Regions from separate parts of the Superficieibacter sp. HKU1 genome, predicted to be linked through region 3. Evidence: predicted binding sites of a transcription regulator. Region 3 holds the regulator's gene; each other region holds the start of a gene.
The links. The regulator PhoB, encoded in region 3, activates phosphate uptake and scavenging genes when phosphate is short. The targets are predictions, from matches to a motif close to CTGTCATAAAACTGNCNNAT.

Region 1 (10,165 bases), 430 kb from region 3:
GATCAGCGAAATAGTGGCCAGCCCGCGCTGCGCGAGCTGGGTGGAGACCCAGGCTTGCGGCAGGTAAAGCATGGAGTAGGTAAAACCGTCGGTGTCCGGAGCGTGCCCGTCGTGAACCGCCCCGGGTTCAATCAAAATGGCGCGGCCGGGACTGCTGGTATGAAGCGCACGGTGGCAGCGAAAACGCTGCACACCCTGCTGGGTAAAACCCACCAGCACTTCATCGTGGTCGTGCGGATCGTAGGCGTGACCGGTGAAATGAGCGCTCACGCTTTCGATGCCGCTTTCACCCTCGCGGCGGAAATCAAGCCAGTCGCCGCTTTTTTCACCGTTCATATCAGACGATCAGATATACCACGTCGTCAGCGAGGCGCTGCCGAGGGTATGAAAATGCACGTTAAAACCCACCATCGCCCCGCTGGCACCTTCGTCAACGTCAATACGTTCAACGTTCAGCGCGTGAACGGTGAAGATATAGCGATGCGATTCGCCCTTCGGCGGTGCGGCGCCATCATAGCCCGTTTTGCCAAAGTCGGTACGGGTCTGGATCGCGCCTTCCGGCAGAGGAACCAGATCGGAGCCGGAACCCTGAGGCAGTACGCGGGTATCCGCTGGCAGGTTAGCAACCACCCAGTGCCACCAGCCGGAGCCTGTTGGAGCATCGGGATCGTAGCAGGTAACAACGAAGCTTTTGGTTCCCGCCGGGACGTCATCCCAGGCGAGGTGGGGAGAAATATTATCCCCTTCATAGCCCATGCCGTTAAAGACATAGCGATTATGTAATTTGTCACCATCCTGGAAGTCTTTACTGATTAACTTCATATACATCTCCTTCAGGTTAATCCACGGTCGATCACAGGAGTGTAGCCCGAGCGGACGAGCATCGCAGTACCTTATTCACTAAAAAGTGTTTCATCCTGCACCGCCAGATTGACCGCACGCGTCAGCTGTGACAGCTGCTCCGATTTAATCGGATAGGGCGGCATCAGGTAGATAAGTCTGCCAAAAGGCCGGATCCACACGTTTTGCGCGACGAAAAAGCGCTGTAGCGCCGCCATGTTTACCGGGCGGGTGGTTTCCACTACGCCAATCGCTCCCAGCACGCGCACATCGGCGACCAGCGCGGACTCACGGGCGGGAGCCAGTTCCTGCTTCAACTGGGCTTCAATCGCCGCCACCTGCGTCTGCCAGCGATTTTCCTCCAGCAGCGCCAGACTTTCCGCTGCCACCGCACAGGCCAGCGGATTACCCATAAAGGTCGGGCCGTGCATGAAGCATCCCGCGTCGCCGTTGCTGATGGTCTCCGCCACATCGCGTGTAGTGAGTGCGGCGGAGAGCGTCATGGTGCCGCCGGTTAATGCTTTTCCGAGGCAAAGAATATCAGCGGTGATGCCCGCATGTTCACAGGCGAACAGTTTACCGGTACGGCCAAAGCCGGTGGCGATCTCATCGGCGATCAGCAGAATACCCTCCCGGTCGCACATCTTGCGGATACGTCGCAGCCACTCAGGATGATACATCCGCATTCCTCCCGCGCCCTGCACGACAGGTTCGAGGATCACCGCCGCGATTTCATGGCGATGCGCCGCCATCAGGCGGGCAAAGGCCACCATATCGTGCTCATCCCACTCGCCATCGAAACGGCTTTGCGGGGCCGGGGCGAACAGATGCTGCGGCAGATAACCCTGCCACAGGCTGTGCATTGAGTTATCCGGATCGCAAACCGACATCGCGCCAAAGGTATCGCCGTGGTAGCCGTTACGGAAAGTCAGAAAACGCTGACGCGGTTCGCCTTTGGCCTGCCAGTATTGCAGCGCCATTTTCATCGCGACTTCCACCGCCACCGAGCCGGAATCCGCCAGAAACACGCACTCCAGCGGCTCAGGGGTCATCGCCACCAGCTTGCGGCACAGCGCCACCGCGGAAGGGTGGGTGATGCCGCCAAACATCACGTGCGATACCTGGTCGATCTGCGCCTTCATCGCCGCGTTCAGGCGCGGATGATTGTAGCCGTGGATCGCCGCCCACCATGACGACATGCCATCCACCAGTTGCTCACCGCTGGCGAGCTGGAGTTCACAGCCCTGCGCGCTCACCACCGGGTAAACCGGCAGGGGCGAGGTCATGGAAGTATAAGGGTGCCAGATATGGCGTTTATCGAAGGCGAGATCGTCCGGGGTCATAATCGACTTGTAAACCATTTTGAAAAGTTTTAGGTTTACGAGTCTACACCGAAGCAGAAATTAACTAAACCCTTTGGAGAGGCCCGATGGCTCACCACCCACGCTGGACAATGTCGCACGTCACCGAACTTTTTAATAAACCGCTGCTGGATCTGCTGTTCGACGCGCAGCAAATTCACCGCCAGCATTTTGATCCGCAGCAGGTGCAGGTAAGCACGCTGCTGTCGATCAAGACCGGGGCCTGCCCGGAAGACTGTAAGTACTGTCCGCAAAGCTCCCGCTATAAAACCGGCCTCGAAACTGAGCGGCTGATGGAAGTGGAGCAGGTCCTGGACTCTGCGCGCAAAGCAAAGCTCGCGGGCTCCACCCGTTTCTGCATGGGCGCGGCGTGGAAAAACCCGCACGAGCGCGATATGCCGTACCTGGAGCAGATGGTGCAGGGCGTTAAAGCAATGGGCCTTGAAGCCTGCATGACCCTCGGCACCCTGGATGAAACGCAGGCGCAGCGTCTGGCCTCGGCGGGGCTGGATTATTACAACCACAACCTCGATACCTCGCCGGAGTTCTACGGCAATATCATCACTACCCGCACCTATCAGGAGCGTCTCGACACGCTGGATAAGGTCCGCGAGGCCGGGATAAAAGTGTGCTCCGGCGGCATCGTCGGTCTGGGCGAAACGGTGAAAGATCGCGCCGGGCTGCTGATGCAACTGGCAAATCTGCCGACGCCGCCGGAAAGTGTGCCGATTAACATGCTGGTGAAAGTCAAAGGCACGCCGCTGGCCGATAACGAGGATGTGGATGCCTTCGACTTTATCCGCACCATCGCGGTCGCACGCATTATGATGCCGACCTCCTACGTTCGTCTCTCCGCCGGGCGCGAGCAGATGAACGAGCAAACCCAGGCGATGTGCTTTATGGCCGGGGCGAACTCGATTTTCTACGGCTGCAAACTGCTGACCACGCCAAATCCGGAAGAAGATAAGGATCTGCAGCTGTTCCGCAAGCTTGGGCTGAACCCGCAGCAGACTCTGGTTCAGGAAGGGGATAACGAGCAGCAGGAGCGGCTTGAGCAGGTACTGCGCACGCCGGATACTGACACGTACTATAACGCGGCAACGGTATGAGCTGGCAGCAACGAATTGATTCTGCCTTAGCGGCACGCCGCGCAACCCGCACCCTGCGACGCCGACAAGTGGTGGAGCAGGGCGCGGGCCGCTGGCTTACTGCGCAGGACAAACGGTATCTCAATTTTTCCAGCAATGATTATCTGGGCCTGAGCCAGCATCCGCAGGTGGTAGCCGCCTGGCAACAAGGTGCGGCGCGCTTTGGCGTTGGCAGCGGTGGATCGGGCCACGTCAGCGGCTACAGCTGTGCGCACCAGCAGCTTGAAGAGGATCTGGCGCAGTGGCTGGGCTACCCGCGCGCGTTATTATTTATCTCCGGATTTGCCGCCAATCAGGCGGTGATTACCGCGCTTGCTGCGAAAGACGATCGCATTGTCGCCGACCGTCTGAGTCACGCCTCGCTGCTGGAAGCCGCCAGCCTCAGCCCGGCGCAGCTACGCCGTTTCGCCCATAACGATCCGGCGCAGTTGCAGACGCTACTGGCAAAACCCGTTGGCGGGCAGCAACTGGTGGTTACGGAAGGTATTTTCAGCATGGACGGCGACAGCGCGCCGCTGGCTGAAATCGACCGCGTCACCCGCGCCGCCGGGGCCTGGTTGCTGGTGGACGACGCTCACGGCATCGGCGTCAGCGGTAGCGGTGGACGCGGCAGTTGCCATGCACAACAGGTACAGCCGGATCTGCTTATCATCACCTTTGGCAAAGGCTTCGGCGTGAGCGGCGCGGCGGTGCTGTGCAGTGAACCGGTGGCGGAGTATTTAGTGCAGTTTGCCCGCCATCTTATCTACAGCACCTCCATGCCGCCAGCCCAGGCGGCGGCATTGCAGGCTTCGCTGGACGTTATTCGTGGCGATGAGGGCCAGCAGCGGCGCGACAAGCTCCAGCAGCATATCGCGCTGTTTCGTCGCGGCGCGGCGGCGCTGACGATGGCGATGACGGATTCCGTCAGCGCCATTCAGCCGCTGATTGTCGGCGATAACGCCCGCGCCCTGTGGATGGCGGAGACACTGCGCGAGCACGGGTGCTGGGTCACGGCTATCCGTCCGCCTACGGTGCCTGAGGGGACGGCGCGCTTGCGCTTAACGCTGACGGCGGCGCACGAAACCGATGATATCACCCGCTTACTGGAGGTGCTGGATGCCGCCAGTTGATAAACAGGCGGTGGCTGCCGCCTTTGGTCGCGCTGCGTCGGTCTATTTGCAGCATGACGATCTTCAGCGTCAGAGCGCCGCCGCGCTGCTGGCCGGGCTTCTTACACGTGCTTTCCCGCGCGTACTGGATGCCGGATGTGGGCCGGGCGGGATGAGCCGTTACTGGCGCGAGCAGGGCAGCCACGTCACCGCACTGGATCTGTCGCCGCAGATGCTGGGCGAAGCACAACGTCAGGACGCCGCGCATCACTACCTGCTGGCGGATATTGAAGCCATTCCGCTGGCAGACGCGCAGTTCGATCTTGTCTGGAGCAACCTGGCCGTACAGTGGTGTGAAAATTTACAGGCTGCGCTCCGCCAGCTTTACCGCATAACCCAGCCTGGCGGCCAGGTAGCATTCACCACCCTGATGGCCGGATCGCTCCCCGAAGTCGCGCAGGCGTGGCAGGCGGTGGATGGGCGGGCGCACGTTAACCGCTTTTTACCTCCTGAGGCTATCCATCACGCGCTGTCCGGCTGGCGCTATCGCTCTTACGAGCAGTCAATCAGCCTGCGCTTTCCCGATGCGCTTAGCGCCATGCGCTCGCTGAAAGGAACCGGCGCCACGCATTTGCATGAAGGGCGGACGCCTCGCCCGCTGACCCGCAGCCAGTTGCGCCAGCTTCAGCTGGCATGGCCACAGCAGCAGGGACATTGCCCGCTGACCTATCATCTTTTTGCAGGAATTATTGAACGTGACTAACCGTTTTTTTGTCACCGGCACCGACACTGAAGTCGGCAAAACCGTCGCCAGCTGCGCGCTGCTCCAGGCCGCCAGCCGCCAGGGACTCATTACTGCGGGCTATAAGCCGGTTGCCTCAGGCAGCGAGTCCACCGCCGAAGGGCTGCGCAACAGCGATGCGCTGGCGCTTCAGCGCAACAGCAGCCTGCCGCTGGGCTATCATCAGGTTAACCCGTATACTTTCGCTGAGCCGACCTCGCCGCATATTGTCAGCGCCGATGATAAACGCCCCATCGACGCGGCGGTACTCTCAGCGGGCCTGAGGCAGCTTGAGGCGCTGGCGGAATGGGTGCTGGTGGAAGGCGCCGGGGGCTGGTTTACGCCGCTTTCTCCGACCCTCACTTTTGCCGACTGGGTAATCACGGAAAAACTGCCGGTGATCCTGGTGGTAGGCATCAAACTGGGCTGCATTAACCATGCCATGCTCACCGCGCAGGCCGTTCAGCAGGCCGGATTAACGCTTGCAGGCTGGGTGGCGAATGACATCACGCCGCCCGGCCGTCGTCATCAGGAATATCTCGCCACGCTCAGGCGGGTATTACCCGCGCCCATGTTAGGCGAGATCCCATGGATCGAAGACGCTGTGGAAGCGTCCGATTCCGGTCAGTATCTCGATCTTAGCCTCCTGGCATTGGGGTCATCCACTGAGAGAGTAGCTGCTGGTCAAGCTGGTTAACCTGTCCCTGCGCGACGTTGCGGCCCTGATGGAGTAGCAAGAAGCAATCTGAAACGTGATGGATAAACGACAAATGCTGCTCTGCCAGCAGGATAGTTAACCCCAGTTCGCGTTTCAGACGCAGGATAATCTCGCCCAGCTTGTGTAAAAAAGCCTGACCCGCGCCGCGCGTCGGCTCATCCAGGATCAACAGGCGAGGGCGGCTGACCAGCGCGTTCGCCAGCGCCAGCTGGTACTGATTCTCGCCTGACAGCGTTGCCGCTTTCACCTGACGCAGAGCGCTAAGCTCCGGAAACAGATCGTAAATCCCGCTGTTCACCGCGCCGTCGCCGCTGGCGGCGCGGGCGATATGCACATTCTCCTCTACCGTCAACTGCGAAAAAATTCGCCTTTCCTGCGGCACATAGCCGATCCCCAGCGCGATCCGGTTTGGCGCAGACAGCGGCAGCAAATCGCAGGGCGGGGCATCGTTGCCATGCCAGAAAATAGTGCCACTCTCGATCGGCACGATGCCGGTGATGCAGTTAATGAGTGTGGTCTTGCCCATCCCCGGTAGCCCGACGACGCTGGTACATTTTCCCGGCTGGAGTTCAAGCGTAATATTCCACAGCGTGTGCTGGCTTCCATAAAATTGATTTACAGCGCGCAGACTCAACATCGGTAGCTCCTCAATTCAGTTCGTGCGTTTCGACCATGAGATACTGCAAAAGGCTTGCCAGAGACTGTGGTCGTCCCGAAAAAGGCACTTATTTCGGATAGCGCTGAGCAAGCGGAGGAAAATAATGCGCATTTGGTCAGAGGCATGCACTTTGTCGGTGCCAGCGGCAGAGTATAGTGGTGCAATGACCGGCGGTGCGACGATCCCTTCCCAGCGTGCTTAAGCTGATTAAAGACAAAAAATAGTGGGAAATATTTTTTATGATCGCGTTTTGCCAGCGGCTTCGTTTTTTGCCAGAGAGCGGTGGCTAAGGGCTGGAGTGAGTTATCCACTATTCCTGTGGATAACCTTGTGTATTAGAGTTAGAAAAGACGTGGTAAACGAGAGAATACGCGGCCTGCGAATGAATTGACGGCAAACGCGTCTTTTATGATATATTATTTATATTCAACGAGTTAGATAAAAGCAACTGCTGCAAGAAAAGTGTCATCTGCTGCCATAAAATCGTCATGACATTGCTTGACAAAGTTAAAAAGCGAAATTTTCTGGGGATAACCTCTTTCAGCTGGCATTTTCGCTGCCGGGCGCTACGCTTTTGCTGATGTTTGTGGGGACAATAAGGCGGTATTTTACGCTTACTGTTTTTTTATCCAGTATAAACTGTTGGCAAAATCGCCACCTACGGGTAAAATTATGCCCCTGCCCGCTTATTCCTTTCAGGTAGCCATTAATGAGTAAACCGTTAAAACTGAATTCCGCATTCCGTCCATCTGGCGATCAGCCGGAGGCGATTCGTCGTCTGAAAGAAGGTCTTGAAGATGGCCTGGCCCATCAGACGCTTCTTGGCGTAACGGGGTCAGGGAAGACGTTTACCATCGCCAATGTTATCGCCGATCTCCAGCGTCCGACCATGGTGCTGGCACCGAATAAAACCCTGGCAGCACAGCTGTATGGCGAAATGAAGGAATTCTTTCCTGATAATGCCGTGGAGTATTTCGTCTCCTACTACGACTATTATCAGCCGGAAGCCTACGTTCCCAGTTCAGATACGTTTATTGAGAAAGACGCGTCGGTTAACGAACACATTGAACAGATGCGTCTGTCGGCGACTAAAGCGCTGCTGGAGCGTCGTGACGTGGTGGTGGTGGCCTCCGTATCGGCCATTTACGGCCTGGGCGATCCGGACCTGTATCTGAAAATGATGCTTCACCTGACCATCGGCATGATCATTAACCAGCGTGATATTCTGCGTCGTCTGGCGGAGTTACAGTACACCCGTAACGATCAGGCGTTCCAGCGCGGGACGTTTCGCGTGCGGGGTGAGGTCATCGATATCTTTCCGGCGGAATCGGACGACGTGGCGCTGCGTGTCGAGCTGTTTGACGAAGAAGTGGAACGTCTGTCGCTGTTCGATCCGCTTACCGGGCATATTGAATCGACAATCCAGCGTTTTACCGTCTATCCCAAAACGCACTACGTGACGCCGCGCGAGCGTATTGTGCAGGCAATGGAAGACATTAAAGGCGAACTGGCCGACCGGCGCAGGACGCTGATGGCCAACAATAAGCTATTAGAAGAGCAGCGTATCACCCAGCGCACGCAGTTCGATCTCGAAATGATGAACGAGCTGGGCTACTGCTCAGGTATCGAGAACTACTCGCGCTACCTTTCCGGTCGTGGGCCGGGTGAAGCGCCGCCGACCCTGTTTGACTATCTGCCCGCTGATGGTCTGCTGGTGGTGGACGAATCCCACGTTACCATCCCACAAATTGGGGGGATGTATCGCGGCGACCGGGCGCGTAAAGAGACCCTGGTCGAGTACGGTTTCCGCCTGCCTTCCGCGCTGGATAACCGTCCGATGAAATTTGAAGAGTTTGAGGCGCTGGCCCCACAAACCATCTACGTCTCTGCGACGCCGGGCAAATACGAGCTGGAAAAATCCGGCGATGAAATCGTAGACCAGGTCGTGCGTCCTACCGGTCTGCTGGACCCGATTATTGAAGTGCGTCCGGTAGCTACGCAGGTGGATGATTTGCTCTCTGAAATTCGCAAACGTGTAGCCATTAACGAGCGCGTGCTGGCCACCACGCTGACCAAGCGGATGGCAGAAGATCTCACCGAATATCTGGACGAGCACGGGGAGCGGGTGCGCTACCTTCACTCAGACATCGACACCGTCGAACGTATGGAGATTATCCGCGACCTGCGCCTCGGCAAATTTGATGTACTGGTCGGGATCAACCTGCTGCGAGAAGGGCTCGATATGCCTGAGGTGTCGCTGGTCGCCATCCTCGACGCAGACAAAGAGGGCTTCCTGCGTTCGGAAAGGTCGCTGATCCAGACTATCGGGCGTGCGGCGCGTAACATCAACGGTAAAGCGATCCTTTACGGCGATAAAATCACCCCGTCGATGGAAAAAGCCATCAGCGAAACCGAGCGTCGTCGCGAGAAACAGCAGCAGTACAATGAAGAACACGGCATCGTGCCGCAGGGTCTGAACAAGAAAGTGGTCGATATTCTGGCGCTGGGTGAAAACATTGCGAAGACTAAAGCCAAAGGCCGTGGTAAAGCGCGTCACCCGGTGGAGGAAGATGCAGCAATGCCGCTGACGCCGAAAGCACTGCAGCAAAAAATTCACGAGCTGGAAGCGAAGATGATGCAGCACGCCAGAGATCTGGAGTTTGAGGAAGCCGCGCAGGTTCGCGACCAGCTACACCAGTTGCGCGATCTGTTTATTGCCGCCTCGTAGGCCGGATAAGGCGAAGCCACCATCCGGCATTATGGGACACCGGGGCTAAACGTATTACCCGCGTAACGGTCTGAATGTCACCCAGGCCCGCGCGCCCGGCTGCGACTGGCGATTGTGCAAAAAGAACTGTGCGTCGTGCAGCTGGGCAATACGCGTAACAATGCTTAACCCAAGGCCAATACCGCCATACCGGCTGTCCATTCGCACAAACGCCTTGCTCAGCTCGCCGCTTTTCGACTCGTCAATCCCCGGACCTTCGTCTTCAACCACCAGCCCAGGCTCGTTGCCGGCCTCAATCTTTACGGCGATCACCGAGCCGACAGGGCTGTAACGATAGGCATTTTCCACCAGATTTCTGAGCAGCACGCGCAACAGCGTGGCGTCGCCCAACACCGCGACCGGGCTTTCTACCGGCAATGTCAGATACTGATGACGCTGCGAGAGCATCGTTTCAAGCTCACCCTGAAGCGGCAGCACCACATCGTGGTAGAGATTAACCTGCTGATAGCTCCCGGCAGAAAAGGATTGTCCCACCCGTGCAAGCTGCAGAAGCTGGGCAATACTGGTGGTCATTTGATCGAGGCGTTGCAAAAGCGGTTCAACATTGGCCGTGCCCGCCCGACCAATCAACTCAAGGTGCAGACGTAAACCTGCCAGCGGCGTACGCAGTTCGTGGGCGACGTCGGCGGTAAACAGCCGCTCGCGCTCAAGCGTCACGGTAAGCCGCGAAACCAGCTGGTTGATGGCGGAGGTCACGGCTTCCACTTCGCTGACGGAGGCATTAACAGCAATCGGCTCAAGATTATCGGGCGTGCGGGTACCCAGTTCACGCTGCAATTC
Region 2 (10,165 bases), 1.2 Mb from region 3:
CTCGCGCGATGCACAAACGCTGCTGTTGTCCGCCAGAGAGGGAGTAACCGCTCTGGTGAAGCTTATCTTTGGTCTCGTTCCACAGGGCGGCTTTGGTTAATGCCCACTGTACGCGCTCATCCATATCGGCGCGGGAGAGCTTTTCAAACAGGCGTACGCCAAAGGCGATATTGTCATAGATGGACATCGGGAACGGCGTCGGCTTCTGGAAAACCATTCCGACTTTGGCACGCAGCAGGGCGATATCCTGGGCGTGGTTAAGAATGTTTTCGCCATCCAGCAGGATTTCACCTTCCGCGCGCTGCTCCGGATACAATTCGTACATCTTATTAAAAGTACGCAGCAGCGTGGATTTACCACAGCCTGATGGCCCGATGAACGCCGTCACCTGATTTTTGGCAATCTCCAGGTTAATATTTTTCAGGGCATGGAATTTGCCGTAGTAGAAGTTCAAATCGCGAACCTGAATTTTACCCGGTGCCGTGTTAACCATACTCATCTCAATCTCTTCCTCATCATGCCTGATGGCGCTTCGCTTATCAGGCCTACAAATGTCTTCAATCGTAGGCCGGATAAGGCGTTACGCCGCCATCCGGCACTTCGTCTTAACCGTGTTTCTTCTTCGCGAAAATAACGCGCGCCAGAATATTCAGTAACAGTACGCACAGGGTGATGATCAGCACGCCTGCCCAGGCCAGCTGCTGCCACTCCGCAAACGGACTCATCGCAAATTTAAAGATGGTCACCGGCAGGTTGGCGATCGGCTGCATCATATCGGTGCTCCAGAACTGGTTGGAGAGCGCGGTAAACAGCAGCGGGGCCGTTTCACCGGCGATACGGGCAATTGCCAGCAGCACACCGGTCATAATGCCGGAGACTGACGCTTTCAGGGTGATCGCAGAGATCATCTTCCACTTTGGCGTTCCCAGCGCGTAGGCCGCTTCGCGCAGGCTATCCGGCACCAGCTTGAGCATGTTTTCAGTGGTACGGATGACGATCGGCACCTGCAACAGCGCCAGCGCAATAACGCCCGCCCAGCCGGAGAAGTGCTGCATCTGCGCCACCACCACGGTATAAACAAACAGACCTACCACAATCGACGGGGCTGAGAGGAGAATGTCGTTAATGAAACGGATCACCTCTGCCAGCAAGGATTTACGGCCATATTCCGCCAGATAAATTCCCGCCATAATGCCAAGCGGCGTTCCAAACACGGTAGCCCACAAAATCAGCAGGCCGCTACCGGCCAGCGCATTCGCCAGCCCGCCGCCCGCGGTGTTCGGCGGCGGCGTCATTTCGGTAAACAGCGCCAGCGACATTCCGTCAAAACCACGCGTAATGGTGGACATCAGGATCCAGATCAGCCAGAACAGACCGAACGCCATCGTCGCCATGGAGAGGGTCAGGGCAATGCGGTTTTTCAGGCGGCGGCGAGCCTGCATCTTGCGACGGGATTCTGCCAACGCCACCGTGTTTTGCATGTCGAGCGTAGCCATCAGCGCGCCCCCTCATTTTTCGCCAGGCGCATTACCATAAATTTGGAGATAGCCAGCACGATAAAGGTAATCACAAACAGGATCAGCCCCAGCTCCATCAGCGCCGCAACGTGCAGGCCGGATTCCGCCTCGGCAAATTCGTTCGCCAGTGCGGAAGTGATACTATTGCCCGGCATATACAGCGAGACGCTATCAAGCTGGTAGGTGTTGCCGATAATAAAGGTCACCGCCATGGTTTCACCCAGCGCGCGTCCCAGGCCGAGCATAACGCCGCCGATCACGCCATTTTTGGTGAACGGAAGCACAATGCGCCAAATCACCTCCCAGGTGGTGCAGCCAATACCGTAGGCCGACTCTTTCATCATCACCGGGGTTTGTTCGAAGACATCACGCATGACTGCGGCAATGTAGGGGATGATCATAATGGCGAGGATCACCCCCGCTGCCAGGATACCGATACCAAACGCCGGACCGGAGAACAGCGCGCCAACAAACGGAATGTTGGAAAGGATGTTGCCGACCGGCTCCTGAAAATAGGTGGCAAACAGCGGCGCGAAAATAAACAGTCCCCACATGCCGTAAACAATACTGGGGATAGCGGCCAGAAGCTCAATCGCGATACCGAGCGGGCGCTTCAGCCAGGCGGGGGCCAGCTCCGTCAGAAACAGGGCGATACCGAAGCTCACCGGAACCGCAATCAGCAGGGCGATAATGGAGGTCGCCAGGGTACCGTAGATGGGCACCAGCGCGCCGTAGATATCGTTAGGGGCATCCCACTCTTTAGTCCACAGGAAAGAGAAACCGAATTTCTCAATACTGGGCCACGAGGAGATGATCAGCGAGACGATAATACCGCCCAGCATAAATAGCACAATCAGCGCAGCCAGTCTTACCAGCGCGCTGAATATCATGTCACCTTTTTTACCCGGCGGGTTAATTACACCCCTGGTTGCAGCCATAAATCACTCTTTAGTTAACGACGTCTTACGAAATTGCCCGGTGGCGCTGGCGCTTACCGGGCCTACAGTTTGTAGCTGTAAGGCGGGACGCTGTGCGCCACCGCCATTTTCGTCAGTATATCTACTTAGTACAGCGCTTTACCGCTGCTGTCTTTCACGTTGGTTTTCCATGCAGCACGAACCTGCTCAACCACGTTATCCGGCAGAGTAGCGTAATCCAGGTCATTCGCCTGTTTCGCGCCTTCTTTATACGCCCAGTCGAAGAACTTCAGCACTTCAGCGCCCTGCTCAGGTTTTTTCTGCTCTTTGTGCACCAGGATAAAGGTGGTGGAGGTAATCGGCCACGCATCATCGCCTTTCTGGTTAGTCAGGTCCTGAGCGAAGGATTTGCTCCAGTCCACGCCTTTCGCCGCGTTAGCAAAGCTGTCTTCGGTCGGGCTTACCGGCTTACCGTCAGCATCAACCAGTTTGGTGTACGCCAGGTTGTTCTGCTTAGCATAAGCATATTCTACATAGCCGATTGAACCCGGCAGACGCTGTACGAATGCAGCGATGCCATCGTTACCTTTACCGCCCAGACCGGTCGGCCAGTTTACGGTAGAGCCTGCGCCCACTTTCGATTTCCACTCGTCATTAACTTTCGACAGGTAGCTGGTGAAGACGAAAGAAGTACCGGAACCGTCTGCGCGACGAACCACGGCGATATTCTGCGAAGGCAGTTTCAGGCCCGGGTTCAATTTGGTGATAGCCGCATCATCCCACTTCTTGATTTTACCAAGATAGATGTCGCCCAGCGTTTTGCCATCCAGTATCAGCTCACCGGATTTCAGGCCAGGAATGTTTACCGCCAGTACCACGCCGCCGATCACGGTCGGGAACTGGAACAGGCCTTCCTGCTGCAGTTTTTCGTCAGATAAAGGAGCGTCAGAAGCACCGAAATCAACGGTGTTCGCGATGATTTGTTTTACGCCGCCGGAGGAGCCGATACCCTGATAGTTGATCTTGTTGCCGGTAGATTTGTTATAGGTGTCGGCCCATTTGGCATACACCGGCGCAGGGAAAGTTGCACCTGCACCTGTCAGGCTTGCCGCCGCGTTAACAGCGAAAGCGCTCATGGATAAGGTCGCGGTGACAACCGTTGCGACAGTGGTACGCATAACGTTCATAATGTCTCCTGCTGGGATTCGTAAATCATTGTTAAGTGGCTACGAAGAGCAAAATAGGACAATCAGGTGACAGTTATATGTAAGGTTTATGACAGTTTAATGACAGCGGGCAAGAGTAAAAGATAAGATTTAAAAAACACTGCTTAAACAACACATTAATAACGATAATAAAAATAAGACGCTATAAAAATTATATTTTTATGACATAAAAAACAGTAAGAGAGAAACGGCCCTGCGTATGCAGGGCCGTTCTGATGTTATTCTACCGTTACCGACTTCGCCAGATTGCGCGGCTGATCCACATCGGTACCTTTAATCAGCGCGACGTGATACGCCAGTAGCTGCAGAGGTACGGTGTAGAAAATCGGCGCGATGACTTCTTCAACATGCGGCATCTCAATAATGTGCATATTGTCACTGCTGGAGAAACCGGCATCGCGATCGGCAAAGACATACAGCTGACCGCCGCGAGCGCGGACCTCTTCAATGTTGGATTTCAGTTTTTCTAACAGATCGTTATTTGGCGCGACCACGATAACCGGCATATCAGCGTCAATTAACGCCAGCGGGCCGTGTTTCAGTTCACCAGCCGCATACGCTTCAGCATGAATGTAGGAAATCTCCTTCAGCTTCAGCGCGCCTTCCAGCGCAATCGGATACTGATCGCCGCGTCCGAGGAACAGCGCGTGGTGCTTGTCGGAGAAATCTTCCGCCAGCGCTTCAATGCGCTTGTCCTGCGATAGCATCTGCTCAATACGGCTCGGCAACGCCTGTAGTCCGTGAACAATGTCATGCTCGACGGCAGCGTCCAGCCCCTTCAGACGCGCCAGCTTCGCTACCAGCATCAGCAGCACGGTCAGTTGGGTGGTGAAGGCTTTCGTCGACGCCACGCCGATTTCCGTACCGGCGTTGGTCATCATCGCCAGATCGGATTCGCGCACCAGTGAAGAGCCCGGAACGTTACAAATAGCCAGCGATCCCAGGTAGCCCAGCTCTTTGGAGAGGCGCAGCCCCGCCAGAGTATCTGCCGTTTCGCCAGACTGAGACAAGGTGATCATCAGACTGTTACGACGCACGGCAGATTTGCGGTAGCGGAATTCGGAGGCGATTTCCACATCGCACGGAATACCCGCCAGCGATTCGAACCAGTAGCGGGAAACCATTCCTGAGTTGTAAGAGGTGCCGCAGGCGATGATTTGAATGTGCTCCACCTGCGCCAGCAGGTCGTTGGCATTCGGGCCCAGCTCGCTTAAATCTACCTCGCCGTGGCTGATACGTCCGGTGAGAGTATTTTTAATCGCATTCGGCTGTTCGTAGATCTCTTTCTGCATGTAATGACGGTAGATACCTTTGTCACCCGCGTCATATTGCAGACTGGATTCGATATCCTGACGTTTCACCTCTGCGCCAGTTTTATCGAAAATGGAGACGGTACGGCGGGTCACTTCTGCGATATCACCCTCTTCGAGGAAGATAAAGCGACGCGTCACCGGCAGCAGCGCCAGCTGGTCTGAGGCGATAAAGTTTTCACCCATGCCGAGGCCGATCACAAGCGGGCTGCCTGAACGAGCCGCCAGCAGGGTATCCGGTTTACGGGTATCCATGATCACCGTGCCGTAGGCACCGCGAAGCTGCGGGATAGTACGCAGCACGGCATCGCGCAGCGTGCCGCCCTGTTCCAGCTCCCAATGCACTAAGTGAGCAATCACTTCGGTGTCGGTTTCGGAGACAAAGGTATAGCCGCGTGCTTTTAGCGTTTCACGCAGCGGTTCATGGTTTTCGATGATGCCGTTATGCACCACTACAATGTGTTCAGAGACATGCGGGTGCGCATTCGCTTCTGACGGTTCGCCGTGGGTCGCCCAGCGAGTGTGAGCAATACCGGTTCCGCCGTGCAGCGGATGATCTTCCGCCGCCTGAGAAAGCATTTGCACTTTACCGAGGCGACGCAGACGGGTCATATTCCCTTCGTTGTCGACCACTGCCAGACCGGCAGAGTCGTAGCCACGGTATTCCAGACGACGTAAACCCTCGAGAAGGATTTCCGCTACATCACGCTGCGCGATAGCGCCAACAATTCCACACATAGTTTTTGATTCCGATTTTGGCGTAATGCCATGCGTTGTCGGTCAACCTGTTATGCCCGTTGTTACGAGCGCCCCGAGCCTTGTAGAGAGTGGGGTTATTTTTATGGGTGCTGCTTTTTGGGCGGGAAATATATGTTTATCTCCTCTGCCCTGGTCTGCATGCCGGATGGCGCTTCGCTTATCCGGCCTACAAAATGTCATCGAACGCGGTAAGACTACATCATTACTTTTTCTTCACCGGACGCTGCCAGCCCCGTTTGTGGGCCTGCGGTACGCGGCTTAATACCAGTTCGTTATCGGCAACATTGCGCGTGACGGTGGTGCCTGCGGCAATCGTCGCACCGTTACCCACGCTGACTGGCGCCACCAGTTGGGTGTCAGAGCCAACAAAGACATCGTTGCCAATAATCGTTTTATGCTTATTCGCGCCGTCGTAATTACAGGTAATGGTGCCTGCGCCAATATTAACGTTATCGCCAATGTCCGCGTCGCCAAGATAGCTCAGATGACCTGCCTTAGAGCCTTTACCCAACCGCGCTTTTTTCATCTCAACGAAGTTGCCGACGTGCGCGCCTTCCCGCAGTTCCGCGCCCGGCCGTAGCCGCGCGAACGGGCCAATAGTACAGGCGGCATCAAGATGCGCATCTTCAACCACGCTATACGGGCTGATCTCACAGTCGTCGCCAATGACGCTGTTTTTGATCACGCAACCTGCGCCGATTTTCACGCGATGCCCCAGCGTGACGTCACCCTCAAGGATAACGTTAGTATCAATTTCGATATCGCGCCCGTGTTGCAGCGTCCCGCGCAGATCAAAACGCGCCGGGTCGCGCAACATGACGCCTGCCAGCAGCAGTTTTTCCGCCTGCTCAGACTGATAAACGCGCTCCAGACGGGAGAGCTGAAGACGGTTGTTGACGCCTTCCACTTCGCTCAGACGCTGCGGGTGGACGGCGGCGATTTCATGTCCTTCCTGCCACGCCATCGCAATAATATCAGTGATGTAGTATTCGCCCTGGGCGTTGTTATTGTTAAGCTTTGCCAGCCAGCGCTTCATATCCGCGCCGTTAGCAATCAGGATACCGGTATTAATTTCCTGAATTTGACGCTGCTCTTCAGTCGCGTCTTTATGCTCAACGATGCCGGTGACGCTGCCGTTTTCACGGGTAATGCGGCCATAGCCCGTCGGATCGTCAAGTTTAACGGTCAGTAAGCCGATACCGCCCTGCGGTTTGGCCTCACGCAGACGCTGTAAAGTGTCAACAGAGATCAGCGGCACATCGCCGTAGAGCATCAGGATATCTTCGTCATCCGCAAAAAATGGCGCAGCCTGCTGCATAGCATGACCGGTGCCCAGTTGTTCCGCCTGAAGGATCCAGTTCAGGTTGTCGTCGCGCAGCGTGTGCTTCAGCAAATCGCCGCCGTGCCCGTAAACAAGATGAACCTTCGTTGCCCCTGAATGGTTAGCAGCATCAATGACATGCTGCACCATAGGCTTACCGCCCAGGGTGTGTAGCACCTTAGGAAGATCGGAATACATGCGCGTGCCTTTGCCTGCGGCAAGGATCACTACGCTCATCGCACTGTTTGCCATACGCGTCCTGACTGTAATGTAAGTAAGAAGTAGATAACTTTCCCGTTGAAAACTCTACATATTTTTCACAAGAAAATGAAGCGCCGCGAAAACACGCAACGTAGCAGAATATCAGTGAGATTATCAGTGACAAGTCAGGTATTTACCGCATGAATTTTACTTTTCAGGCGGTTATTTCCTGAAAAACCTTTGTTTTTATTATTCTTTTTATGCACAAAGAAAGCATAAAAAAACCAGCGGTTTTAGCGCTGGTTTTAAAGAGATCCGGGTAAGATTAATTACGCGACATAAAAATACGCAGCACGTACCAGAACATAGTCGCAATGGAGGCAAACAGATGTAATGCCGCACCCGCCGGGCGATCGACCGGATAGTGATGAATGATATTAGAAGTGTCATAGAGTACGAAGCCCGCGCACAGCAGTACCATCAATGCCGAAAACCAGACGCCCAGCGAGAAACCGCAAATCACGCTGGCGATAATCGCGCCCAGGGCGATAAAGCCTGCCATTGTTAGTATTGAGCGCATAAACGAAAAATCTTTTTTCGTGGTAAACGCCGTAAAGGTGAGGCCGCCCACCAGCAGCAGCGTGGTAATGCCTGCCGCCCCAATAATCGCGGGATTAATATACGCCGCGAGCGTCAGCAACGGAGCAAAGATCAGGGATTCAGCCAGCACGTAGATGCCCAGGCCAATAAGCTGAGTGTGGTTAGCGTCAGCGCCATCCGCCAGACGCGTCGCCAGCATGCTGACCAGCATAAACGCGCCAAGTACCACCAGCCAGCCGTACTTGCCGCCGACCATCAGCACCTCCAGCATCATGTCGCCGATCCCGGTAAACATTAATGCGCCGCTGAGCACGATAAATCCCATAATCGCAGCCGCCAGATGCAGATAGGCCCGACGGATAAAAGTAATACGATCGGTATGCAGGCCCGGCAGTGGGCCAGCAAAGGATGGCTTGAATGACATAGTAATGATCCTTCATTTATGGCAATAAAACTGACCGGGTTACCCTTTACCGCAAGCGCAGGTGAAGCCGATCTTATGCGAAAGCGTCAAGTCGCACGCCCCCGAAGAAGGAGCGTTTATTCAACCAGGCGTGTTTTTAACACGGATAGTTTATCGGATAAAAATTGAGAGGATAAAAAAAAACCAGTCTGTTTTCAGACTGGTTTTTTGCTTTTCAAGCCGGTGTTACATCGCTTTTTTGGTCAACTCGATAACGCGCAGTTTGGCGATCGCTTTGGCCAGTTCCGCAGACGCCTGAGCGTAATCCACGTCACCATGAGAGCTCTTAATGTGCTCTTCGGCCTTACGTTTCGCTTCCAGAGCTCGTGCTTCGTCGAGATCCTGGCCGCGGATCGCGGTATCAGCCAGTACGGTCACGCTGCCGGGCTGCACTTCCAGAATGCCGCCGGACAGATAGATGAACTCTTCATGACCGTGCTGCTTAACGATGCGAATCATACCAGGCTTAATGGCGGTGAGCAGCGGGGCGTGACCAGGATAAATACCCAGTTCACCTTCACTACCCGTTACCTGGATTTTCTCGACCAGCCCGGTGAACATTTGATGTTCCGCGCTGACGACATCCAGGTGGTAAGTCATTGCCATATCACCCTCCGATTAAGGCGTTAAAGTTTTTTGGCTTTTTCCACGGCTTCGTCGATGGAACCGACCATGTAGAACGCCTGCTCCGGCAGGTGATCGTATTCGCCTTCCATGATGCCTTTAAAGCCACGGATGGTGTCTTTCAGGGAGACGTATTTGCCCGGAGAACCGGTAAATACTTCCGCCACGAAGAACGGCTGGGACAGGAAGCGCTGGATCTTACGTGCGCGAGCTACAACCAGTTTGTCTTCTTCAGACAGTTCATCCATACCGAGGATGGCGATGATGTCTTTCAGTTCCTGATAACGCTGCAGGATGGACTGTACGCCACGCGCGGTGTCGTAGTGTTCCTGACCTACCACCAGCGGGTCCAGCTGACGGCTGGTGGAGTCCAGCGGGTCAACGGCCGGGTAGATACCCAGGGACGCGATCTGACGGCTCAGTACCACGGTTGCATCTAAGTGCGCAAAGGTGGTGGCTGGTGACGGGTCAGTCAGGTCATCCGCCGGTACGTATACCGCCTGAACGGAGGTGATAGAACCGGTTTTGGTGGAGGTGATACGCTCCTGCAGAACACCCATCTCTTCCGCCAGCGTCGGCTGATAACCTACCGCTGAAGGCATACGGCCCAGCAGTGCAGATACTTCCGTACCGGCCAGGGTGTAACGGTAGATGTTATCGACGAACAGCAGTACGTCACGACCTTCGTCACGGAATTTCTCTGCCATGGTCAGGCCGGTCAGTGCAACGCGCAGACGGTTTCCCGGCGGCTCGTTCATCTGGCCATACACCAGGGATACTTTATCGATAACGTTGGAGTCGGTCATTTCGTGGTAGAAGTCGTTACCCTCACGAGTACGTTCACCGACGCCTGCAAACACGGAGTAACCGGAGTGCTCGATCGCGATGTTACGGATCAGCTCCATCATGTTTACGGTTTTACCTACACCCGCACCACCGAACAGACCGACTTTACCGCCCTTCGCGAACGGACACATCAGGTCGATTACTTTGATACCGGTTTCCAGCAGTTCCTGAGAGTTTGACAGCTCTTCATAGGACGGTGCTGCGCGGTGGATCGCCCAACGCTCTTCTTCACCGATGTCGCCTTTCATGTCTACCGGTTGGCCCAGTACGTTCATGATGCGGCCCAGGGTAGCTTTACCTACCGGGACTTCGATCGGGTGTTCGAGGTTGGTGACGTCCAGGCTACGACGCAGGCCATCAGAAGACCCCATCGCGATGGTA
Region 3 (10,165 bases):
CGTCTGGATATCACTTTCGTCGCGTTGCTGCTGGCGTTGCAGCGCATCCGTCTGGCCGCGAAGTTTGCCGCCTTCATCGGCCAGCGATCTGACCTCTTTTTCCAGCGCGTCACGGCGGGCCTGATTCACACTGGGTTCGAGCGTGCGATACTCCTCGACGGCAGGATGCGTCGTGGAGCCGCAGAGCGGGCAAGGGTGGCCGGATTGCAGCAGCGCGCGCTGGCTCTCCAGATCCTTAATGCGGGCTTCCAGCTGGCAAAGGGCCTGCACATCCGCAAGCTGCTGATTTTTTTCTTTATAACGCTGGCGCAGATTGACAATTTTTTCATTTAACGTGGCGTATTCCGTCCGGGAGGCCTGAACGGTGCCGTGTAGCTTTTGCAGGTTCTGATGGACGGCGGTCAGACGCAGGTGTAATGCGTTTAATCGCTGGCGCAGCGGGCGCTGTTGAGTATGGCGCGCCTGGGCCTCGCTGACTTCGGCTGGCGTAAGGGCAAGCGTCACGGCGGGCAGCGCAGCCAGTTCTCGCTGATGGCCGGCTAATTGCTGCTGTCGTTGCTGTAGCTGCGCGTTATCGCGTGTTTGCTGGGTAAAGGCATGCCGCCAGCCAGTGAGTTCGCTGCTCCACAAACGCCAGCGATCGTGTTCCTGAAGCCAGTCAGTCAGGTGTTTATGCGTCGTTTGCAGCGAAGCCTGCTGGTGTTCCGCGCTGGCCCGCAGTTGAGCGCGTAGGGTTAATGCGGTTTGTAAGCAAGCATTTACTTCCTGCGCCTGCCGCTGCGTTTGCTTCACTGCGCTGGTCTGCTCCTGACAGCGACGCCACAGAGGACGCAATTGCTCTGCGGGCTGGGCCAGCGTCAGGGCGGTAAGCTGTGGTTGCGCCTGGGCCAGCGCCTGCAGCGCTCCGGCAAGTGCGTTTTGCGCACGCTGGTGCTCTGCCTCCAGCTCCTGCTGGCGCGTTAACCAGTTGAGATGACTTTGCGCCTGCGCCTGCAGCGTTACCTGCTGGCGTTCCTCGTCAATAAGCGCCTGCAAACCTTGCTCCAGCGCCTGCTGCTGTTCCGCGCTGAGCAGGGCCACGCCGCTGGCCTGCGCCTGCAGTGTTTCCAGTGCGGTACGGGTAGTTTTATGCTTTTCAAATACCATCGCTGAAATGTGGCCGTAAATCTCGGTGCCGGTCAGCTCTTCCAGCAACTCGGCACGCTCACCGGGTTTGGCGTTCAAAAAGGCCGCAAATTGCCCCTGCGAAAGCAGCATCGAACGGGTGAAACGCTCGTAATCCAGCCCGGTCAGCGTGGCGGTCAGCTCCAGCTTATCTTTCACTTTATCGGCAAGAATTTTGCCATCGGCACAACGCGCCAGCTCCACCCTCGGAGCCTGCAGGTTGCCGTCCGGCTGATTGCGCGCGCGGTTCTGGCTCCAGAAGGCGCGGTACGCTTCACCTTTCACTTCAAACTCGACCTCGGCCAGACAGTCGGCGGTGTCGCGGGTCATAAGATCATTTTGCGATTGCGACAGCGTGCTAAGGCGCGGCGTCTGGTGATACAGCGCCAGGCAGATCGCATCCAGCAGCGTCGTTTTACCTGCCCCCGTCGCGCCGGTGATGGCGAACAGGCCGTTGCTGGCGAACGGTTCTGCAGCGAAGTCAATTTTCCACTCGCCTTTCAGTGAGTTCAGGTTTTTCAGGCGCAGGCTGACAATTTTCATGCTTCATCCTCTCCGGACAGGGTTTCCAGCGTTTGACCGAAAAGGGTAAACAGCCGCTTTTGCTGCGCCTCGTCGAGATCTTCCTGGGTCAGCCGGCGCTCAAATACGTCTTCAACGCTCAGTTCGCCGAGCGTTTCGCGCAATTCACCTTCCAGAATACGCTGGCGGTGCTCGCGGCTGCGTCTAACTAAAAGCACCTCAACCGGTAAATCCTCGGTCAGGGCCTGAATACGTCGCTGAATATCATGCAGGTATTCCCCGCTGGTGATTTCGATATCCAGCCAGACCTTTGGCGTCGCGGGCGCATCACGCCACTGCATAAGCTGCTCGCTGATGCCGGCAAAATCGCCCTTGATCACAGCCAGCGGCTGCGTGACGGGAACCTCAAGCGGTGTCACGTCGGTGAGTTTGCCCTCCGCAAAAGTGACCAGGTTGACGCTTTTATTTTTTCCTGTCTCATCAAAGCTCAGTGAAATGGGCGAGCCGCAGTAGCGAATGTGCTCGCTGCCGTTAATTTTTTGCGCGCGGTGGATGTGGCCCAGCGCGAGGTAATCAACGGGCGGAAAGTTTTGCGCCGGGAAGGCGTCCAGCGTGCCGATGTAAATATCGCGTACGGCATCGCTTTTGCTGGCTCCGACGGTCGTCAGGTGTCCGCTGGCGATAATCGGTAATGGCTGCTCACCCCGCAGCTCGCAGGCGTCCTGATACTGCTGCTGATAATAATCTGTGATGGCCGTCAGCAGACGTTGCTGCTTCTGGCTGCCGGATTGCCCCGCCTGGCTAATCACCATGTCGCGCGGACGCAAAAACGGCACCGGGCAAAACACCGCGCCCGGCGTGCCGTCGCGCTTTAACAGAAGGTGCGGTTTATCGCCTGCGCTGGCAATGACGGTCGTTTTGAGAAACGCCAGAATGTCGCGGGATTCGTTAAGCGTGGCCACCGAATCATGATTTCCGGCCAGCACCACCAGATGACAGCCGGTCTGCTGTAAATCGACCACGAAACGATAATATAACTCGCGGGCATAGCTCGGCGGCGAGCCGGTATCAAAAATATCGCCCGCCACAATAATGACATCAACCTGCTGCGTCTGAGCGGTATCCAGCAGCCAGTCAAGAAAAGCGCTATGCTCAGCGGCACGGCTCTTACTGTAGAAGTTCTGGCCGAGATGCCAGTCTGAAGTATGAATGATGCGCATGTCGGTTCCGTGGCAAAAAAGCGTACAGCGGATTATACCCTCTGAAGCAGGCGGGGCGAAGCTGGCTGTCACATCGCGTTTACGCAATCGTCACACGGTCATCTTTTTCATAAATCTGTCATAAATCTGACGCATAATGACGTCGCTATCCATAATGATGATAAACAGGGTAAAAAATGGCGAGACGTATTCTGGTCGTAGAAGATGAAGCTCCAATTCGTGAGATGGTTTGCTTTGTTCTCGAACAAAATGGCTTTCAGCCTGTTGAAGCGGAAGATTATGACAGCGCGGTGAATCAGCTCAATGAACCCTGGCCAGACCTCATCCTGCTGGACTGGATGCTTCCCGGCGGTTCCGGCATTCAGTTTATTAAACATATCAAGCGTGAAGCAATGACGCGCGAAATCCCGGTGGTAATGCTCACCGCACGCGGTGAAGAAGAAGATCGCGTCCGCGGGCTGGAAACCGGGGCAGACGATTACATCACCAAGCCGTTCTCGCCAAAAGAGCTGGTAGCGCGGATTAAAGCGGTGATGCGCCGCATTTCCCCGATGGCCGTTGATGAGGTCATCGAAATGCAGGGATTGAGTCTCGATCCCTCCTCGCACCGGGTCATGACCGGTGAAAGCCCGCTCGACATGGGGCCGACTGAATTTAAGCTCCTGCACTTCTTTATGACCCATCCCGAACGTGTTTACAGCCGTGAACAACTGTTGAATCATGTCTGGGGAACCAACGTCTACGTGGAAGACAGAACGGTGGATGTTCATATCCGCCGCCTGCGCAAAGCGCTGGAGCAGAGCGGGCACGATCGCATGGTTCAAACCGTTCGCGGCACGGGTTATCGTTTCTCGACCCGTTTCTGATCTCAGACAGGAGTGTGACGCGTGCTGGAACGTCTGTCATGGAAAACGCTGGTTTTTGAACTGGTTATCTGCTGCCTGCCTGCGCTGATACTGGGGGCATTTTTCGGTTATCTGCCGTGGTTTTTGCTGGCGGCGGTGACCGGGCTGTTGGTCTGGCACTTTCTGAATTTACTGCGACTTTCCTGGTGGCTATGGGTCGATCGCAGTATGACACCGCCGCCGGGCCGCGGCAGCTGGGAGCCTCTGCTTTACGGACTGCATCAGATGCAGCTACGCAATAAAAAGCGCCGACGTGAGTTGGGCAACCTCATCAAACGTTTTCGCAGCGGCGCGGAATCGCTGCCGGATGCGGTGGTGCTGACGACTGAAGAAGGCACGATTTTCTGGTGTAACGGCCTGGCGCAGCAGGTGCTGGGGCTGCGCTGGCCGGACGATAACGGGCAAAATATCCTTAACCTGCTGCGTTATCCCGAATTTACGCTCTATCTGAAGAATCGCGATTTTAGCCGGCCATTGAATCTGGTGCTCAATAATGGCCGTCACCTCGAATTTCGAGTGATGCCCTACAGTGAAAACCAGCGGCTGATGGTGGCGCGCGATACCACGCAAATGCACCAGCTTGAGGGCGCGAGACGCAATTTCTTTGCCAACGTCAGCCATGAGCTGCGCACGCCGTTGACCGTGCTACAGGGTTATCTGGAGATGATGCAGGAGCAAACGCTTGAAGGCGCGCCGCGCGAAAAAGCGCTGCATACCATGCGCGAGCAGACGCAGCGTATGGAATCGCTGGTAAAACAATTATTAACCCTCTCCAGGATTGAAGCGGCACCTGCGCTGGCCCTCAATGAAAAGATTGACGTGCCGATGATGCTGCGGGTGATAGAGCGCGAGGCGCAAACCCTCAGCCACGATCGTCATACGCTGCGTTTTACCGTGGATGATTCGTTAAAAGTGCTGGGCAATGAAGAACAGTTGCGGAGCGCTATCTCTAATCTGGTGTACAACGCGGTGAATCATACGCCTGCCGGAACCACTATTTCGGTCAACTGGCAGCGCGCGCCTCATGGCGCACTGTTTACCATTGACGATAACGGACCGGGAATCGCTGCCGAACACATTCCGCGCCTGACCGAGCGTTTTTATCGTGTTGATAAGGCCCGTTCGCGGCAGACCGGCGGCAGCGGGCTGGGGCTGGCAATCGTGAAACATGCGTTAAATCATCATGATAGTCGCCTCAACATTACCAGTAAGCCGGGTGAAGGAACGCAATTTAGCTTTTTGCTTCCGGAACGATTCATTGCCAGAAACTAGGCTGGTTATGCCGCTTGTAACCGTAACTTTCCGCAGACCAGCCTGGGCTGGTCTGTTTAGTTTGCAGGTAAGCGAAACGGGTGCCATATCCTCGCGCCTGCTGCTTTTTTGTTCGAATGATCAGCCATCAGTTTTTCTGATAACTGGTCCATCATGCTGGCTGAATATTCTGAATTAGCATAATCATCTGGTTTTACGATCCTGCCTTGCTTTAAAACGTTATAAGCGTTTAAATTGCGCCCCAGAGGCTGTCATACCGACTGCTTTTGCGTGATAAATCGAAAAACAATACTTCGTCACGTCAGTCAGGGAGTATATCCCGCTGGAAATATATGCAATTGCTGCGCGATCGTCCCGCATGGAAAGCAACAATTCATTTACAACACCACATCCACAGGCAGTAAATAATTTATGACCCATCAGTTAAAATCTCGCGACATCATGGCTCTGGGCTTTATGACCTTTGCCCTGTTTGTCGGTGCTGGCAATATCATTTTTCCTCCTATGGTCGGTTTGCAGGCCGGCGAGCACGTCTGGACGGCGGCCATTGGCTTTTTGATTACGGCGGTCGGTCTGCCGGTGCTGACGGTTATTTCGCTGGCGAAAGTCGGCGGTGGGATTGATAGCCTCAGTACGCCGATCGGTAAAGGCGCGGGTATTCTGCTGGCCACCATCTGCTATCTGGCGGTCGGTCCGCTGTTTGCCACCCCGCGTACCGCGACGGTTTCCTTTGAAGTGGGTATTGCACCGCTGACGGGGGACGGGGCGATGCCAACCTTTATCTACAGCCTGGTCTATTTTGCGCTAGTGATCGTGGTTTCTCTCTATCCCGGTAAGCTGCTGGACACGGTGGGCAACTTCCTCGCGCCGATGAAAATTCTCGCCCTGACGGTACTTTCCGTCGCCGCGCTGGTATGGCCTGCCGGCCCGATCAGCCATGCGATTGATGCTTATCAGACGGGGTCTTTCTCTAACGGCTTCGTTAACGGTTATCTGACGATGGATACCCTGGGCGCAATGGTCTTCGGTATCGTGATTGTCAACGCTGCCCGTTCGCGCGGCGTTACTGAAGCGCGTCTGCTGACCCGCTATACGGTATGGGCGGGGCTGATGGCCGGTATTGGGCTGACGCTGCTGTATCTGGCGCTGTTCCGCCTGGGTTCCGACAGCGCTACGTTAGTTGACCAGTCGGCTAACGGTGCGACTATTCTGCACGCGTATGTTCAGCATACTTTCGGCGGCGCAGGAAGTTTACTGCTGGCGGCGCTGATTTTCATTGCCTGTCTGGTGACGGCAGTGGGCCTGACCTGTGCGTGCGCTGAGTTCTTTGCGCAGTATCTGCCGTTCTCCTATCGCACGCTGGTGTTTATCCTTGGCGTGTTCTCTATGGCGGTCTCCAATCTGGGGCTGAGCCAGCTGATTCAGATTTCCGTGCCGGTATTAACGGCGATCTATCCACCGTGTATCGCACTGGTTGTGTTAAGCTTCACCCGCCCATGGTGGCATAATTCATCGCGCGTGATTGCGCCCGCCATGTTCATCAGCCTGCTTTTTGGTATCATTGACGGCATTAAAGCCTCGGCATTGAAAGATGTCCTGCCTGCGTGGACCGAGCGTTTACCGCTTACCGAGCAGGGGCTGGCGTGGCTGATGCCAACGGTAGTGATGATTGTGCTGGCGGTTATCTGCGATCGCCTCATGGGCCGCCAGGTCACCTCCAGCGCACATTAATCGTTGCACGGCGGTTCGTTTAACCACGGAGCTTAGGGTTCCGTGGTTTTTTATTTTTTGTGTTGAATGGCATTTGAAACGATGGAAAGTACTAACAAGCTGAAGCGGGGACTGAGCACCCGTCACATCCGCTTTATGGCACTCGGGTCGGCAATCGGTACCGGCCTTTTTTATGGCTCGGCAGATGCTATAAAAATGGCAGGTCCCAGCGTACTGCTGGCCTATATTATCGGCGGCGTTGCCGCGTATATCATCATGCGTGCATTAGGGGAGATGTCGGTCCACAACCCGTCTGCCAGTTCCTTCTCACGTTACGCTCAGGACAACCTCGGCCCGCTGGCGGGCTATATCACCGGCTGGACCTACTGCTTTGAAATTCTGATCGTCGCCATTGCCGACGTTACGGCGTTCGGCATTTATATGGGCGTCTGGTTCCCGCATGTGCCGCACTGGATTTGGGTGCTCAGCGTGGTGATGATCATCTGCGCGGTCAACTTAATGAGCGTGAAGGTGTTCGGCGAACTGGAGTTCTGGTTCTCCTTCTTTAAGGTCGCCACCATTATCATTATGATCGTGGCGGGCGTCGGCATCATCATCTGGGGGATTGGCAACGGCGGGCAACCGACCGGGATCCATAACCTGTGGACTAACGGCGGCTTCTTCAGCAACGGCTGGCTGGGGATGGTGATGTCGCTGCAAATGGTGATGTTTGCTTACGGCGGTATTGAAATTATCGGTATTACCGCGGGCGAGGCGAAAGATCCGCAGACCTCCATTCCCCGCGCTATCAATTCCGTGCCGATGCGTATTCTGGTGTTCTACGTCGGGACGCTGTTTGTGATTATGTCCATTTACCCGTGGAACCAGGTCGGCACAGACGGCAGCCCATTTGTTCTGACGTTTCAGCATATGGGGATCACCTTTGCTGCCAGTATCCTGAACTTTGTGGTATTGACCGCCTCGCTTTCCGCTATCAACAGCGACGTTTTCGGCGTGGGGCGTATGCTGCACGGTATGGCGGAGCAGGGCAGTGCCCCCAAATTTTTCGCCAAAACGTCACGTCGCGGTATTCCGTGGGTGACGGTCGTGGTGATGACCTTCGCGCTGCTGCTGGCGGTATATCTTAACTACATCATTCCGGAAAATGTCTTCCTGGTGATTGCCTCGCTGGCAACGTTCGCGACAGTGTGGGTGTGGATAATGATCCTCCTGTCACAGGTGGCGTTCCGCCGCCGCCTGTCGCCGGAAGAGACCAAAGCGCTGAAGTTTAAGGTTCCGGGCGGTGTGGTGACGACCATAATCGGGCTGATCTTCCTGGTCTTTATCATTGCGCTGATTGGCTATCATCCGGATACGCGTATTTCGCTGTACGTTGGCTTCGGCTGGATTGTGCTGCTGCTGATTGGCTGGATGTTTAAGCGTCGCCGGGCATAATTCCGCGGTATAACGTTTGTCAGCAGTCTGAGACCGGGAGACATCCCGGTCTTTTTTTGCTTACATTTGCATTCTCTTGCGTACTAAAAACCGATCTATCATGAGTGTTCTGCGCCCCCGGCTTCACCCCTGGAAAAACAGCCAAAAGAGGAGGGGGAGCGGCGCGGCTTGTGTCATGGTAGGCTGATTTTTCAGGAAAGAGGATTGATGATGTTACATGCCTGGCATCTTCCCGTTGCGCCGTTTATCTCGCAGCGACAGGATCGACTCACGGTGACGCTGTGGCTGCGCGGAGAAAACTTACCCGCCCGTGTAGTACTGCGTACTGAGCTGGATAACGAAGAAATTTCCCTGTCCATGCGTCGTTCTGCCCGCGCGCCCTCACCGGGGATCGTGGTCTGGCGTGTGGATATCAATCTTAATGAAGGGCAGCCCCGCCGCCGCTACAGCTTTAAATTGCTGTGGGAGGATCGCCAGCTGTGGTTCACGCCGCAGGGCTTCAACCGCTTTCCACCGGCGAAACTGGAGCGTTTTGCGCTGGATCTGCCGGATAATGGTCCCGACTGGGTGGCCGATCAGGTGTTTTATCAGATCTTCCCGGATCGCTTTGCGCGCGGTAAGCGCCAACCGATCCATCAGGATAACGTCTATTATCACCACGCCGCCGGGCGTGAAATCGTGCTGCGTGAATGGAATGATCCGGTCACGGCGGAAGCGGGAGGATCGACGTTTTATGGCGGCGATCTCGACGGTATCAGCGAAAAGCTGCCGTACCTGAAAACGCTGGGCGTTACCGCGCTGTACCTGAACCCCATCTTTTCCGCACCCAGCGTGCATAAATATGATACTGAAGATTATCGCCAGGTCGACCCGCAGTTTGGCGGCAACGGAGCGCTACTTCGTCTGCGGCAGAATACGCTGGAACAGGGAATGCGGCTGATCCTCGACGGCGTGTTTAACCACAGCGGCGATTCCCATGCCTGGTTTGATCGTCATAACCGGGGCACCGGTGGAGCCTGCCATAATCCTGATTCGCGCTGGCGCGACTGGTACAGCTTTTCCCCGGATGGCCGCGCGCTGGACTGGCTGGGTTACGCCAGTCTGCCGAAGCTGGATTTTCAGTCGCAGACGCTGGTTGATGAAATTTACGCCGGCGATGACAGCATCGTGCGCCACTGGCTGAAAGCGCCGTGGAATATGGACGGCTGGCGGCTGGACGTCGTGCATATGCTCGGCGAGAACGGCGGTGCGCGTAACAACCTGCAGCATGTCTCGGGCATTACCCGCGCGGCGAAAGAAGCTCGCCCCGACGCGTTTGTTTTTGGCGAACATTTTGCCGATGCCCGCCAGTGGCTGCAAATGGACGCGGAAGATTCGGCAATGAACTACATGGGCTTCACCAAGCCGCTGTGGGCGTTTCTGGCGAATACCGATCTCTCTTACGATCCGCAAAACATTGATGCCCGTACCTGCGTCGCCTGGATGGATAACTATCGCGCTTCGCTGTCGCATCAGCAGCAGTTGCGGATGTTTAATCAGCTCGACAGCCACGATACCTCACGTTTCAAAACGCTGCTGGGTAAAGACGTGGCGCGTCTGCCGCTGGCGGTGGTGTGGCTGTTTACCTGGCCCGGCGTGCCCTGTATTTACTATGGCGATGAAGTGGGGCTGGACGGGGCGAACGATCCTTTCTGCCGCAAACCGTTCCCGTGGGATAAGGGCAAGCAGGACGGCGAATTGCTGGCCCTTTATCAGCGAATGGCAAAACTGCGTCGGCGCAGCCAGGCGCTGCGCCGCGGTGCTTGCCAGGTGATCTATGCCGAGGGCGACGTAGTGGTGTTCGTGCGGATGCTGAAACAGCAGCGCGTGCTGGTGGCGATTAACCGCGGTCAGGCGTGTGAAGTGGTAGTTGGTGAT

Region 1: uvrB (excinuclease ABC subunit UvrB) is a predicted target of PhoB. The motif match lies at 7,070-7,089, and genes of this name have one in related genera.
Region 2: pstS (phosphate ABC transporter substrate-binding protein PstS) is a predicted target of PhoB. The motif match lies at 3,708-3,727, and genes of this name have one in related genera.

The regions. Positions count from the first base shown of each region.
Region 1 is NZ_CP119754.1:1,645,255-1,655,419, forward strand. Features, by position in the region: gene P0H77_RS07920 (AraC family transcriptional regulator) at 1-336, opposite strand, end outside; gene P0H77_RS07925 (kinase inhibitor) at 346-822, opposite strand; gene bioA (adenosylmethionine--8-amino-7-oxononanoate transaminase) at 894-2,183, opposite strand; gene bioB (biotin synthase BioB) at 2,270-3,310, shown strand; gene bioF (8-amino-7-oxononanoate synthase) at 3,307-4,461, shown strand; gene bioC (malonyl-ACP O-methyltransferase BioC) at 4,448-5,203, shown strand; gene bioD (dethiobiotin synthase) at 5,196-5,918, shown strand; gene P0H77_RS07955 (ATP-binding cassette domain-containing protein) at 5,860-6,576, opposite strand; gene uvrB (excinuclease ABC subunit UvrB) at 7,307-9,325, shown strand; gene pmrB (two-component system sensor histidine kinase PmrB) at 9,380-10,165, opposite strand, start outside.
Region 2 is NZ_CP119754.1:4,848,124-4,858,288, reverse strand. Features, by position in the region: gene pstB (phosphate ABC transporter ATP-binding protein PstB) at 1-499, opposite strand, end outside; gene pstA (phosphate ABC transporter permease PstA) at 606-1,496, opposite strand; gene pstC (phosphate ABC transporter permease PstC) at 1,496-2,455, opposite strand; gene pstS (phosphate ABC transporter substrate-binding protein PstS) at 2,581-3,621, opposite strand; gene glmS (glutamine--fructose-6-phosphate transaminase (isomerizing)) at 3,879-5,708, opposite strand; gene glmU (bifunctional UDP-N-acetylglucosamine diphosphorylase/glucosamine-1-phosphate N-acetyltransferase GlmU) at 5,932-7,302, opposite strand; gene P0H77_RS23055 (Bax inhibitor-1 family protein) at 7,577-8,275, opposite strand; gene P0H77_RS23050 (F0F1 ATP synthase subunit epsilon) at 8,501-8,920, opposite strand; gene atpD (F0F1 ATP synthase subunit beta) at 8,941-10,165, opposite strand, start outside.
Region 3 is NZ_CP119754.1:1,211,138-1,221,302, forward strand. Features, by position in the region: gene sbcC (exonuclease subunit SbcC) at 1-1,707, opposite strand, end outside; gene sbcD (exonuclease subunit SbcD) at 1,704-2,906, opposite strand; gene phoB (phosphate response regulator transcription factor PhoB) at 3,083-3,772, shown strand; gene phoR (phosphate regulon sensor histidine kinase PhoR) at 3,794-5,083, shown strand; gene brnQ (branched-chain amino acid transporter carrier protein BrnQ) at 5,495-6,814, shown strand; gene proY (proline-specific permease ProY) at 6,896-8,248, shown strand; gene malZ (maltodextrin glucosidase) at 8,459-10,165, shown strand, end outside.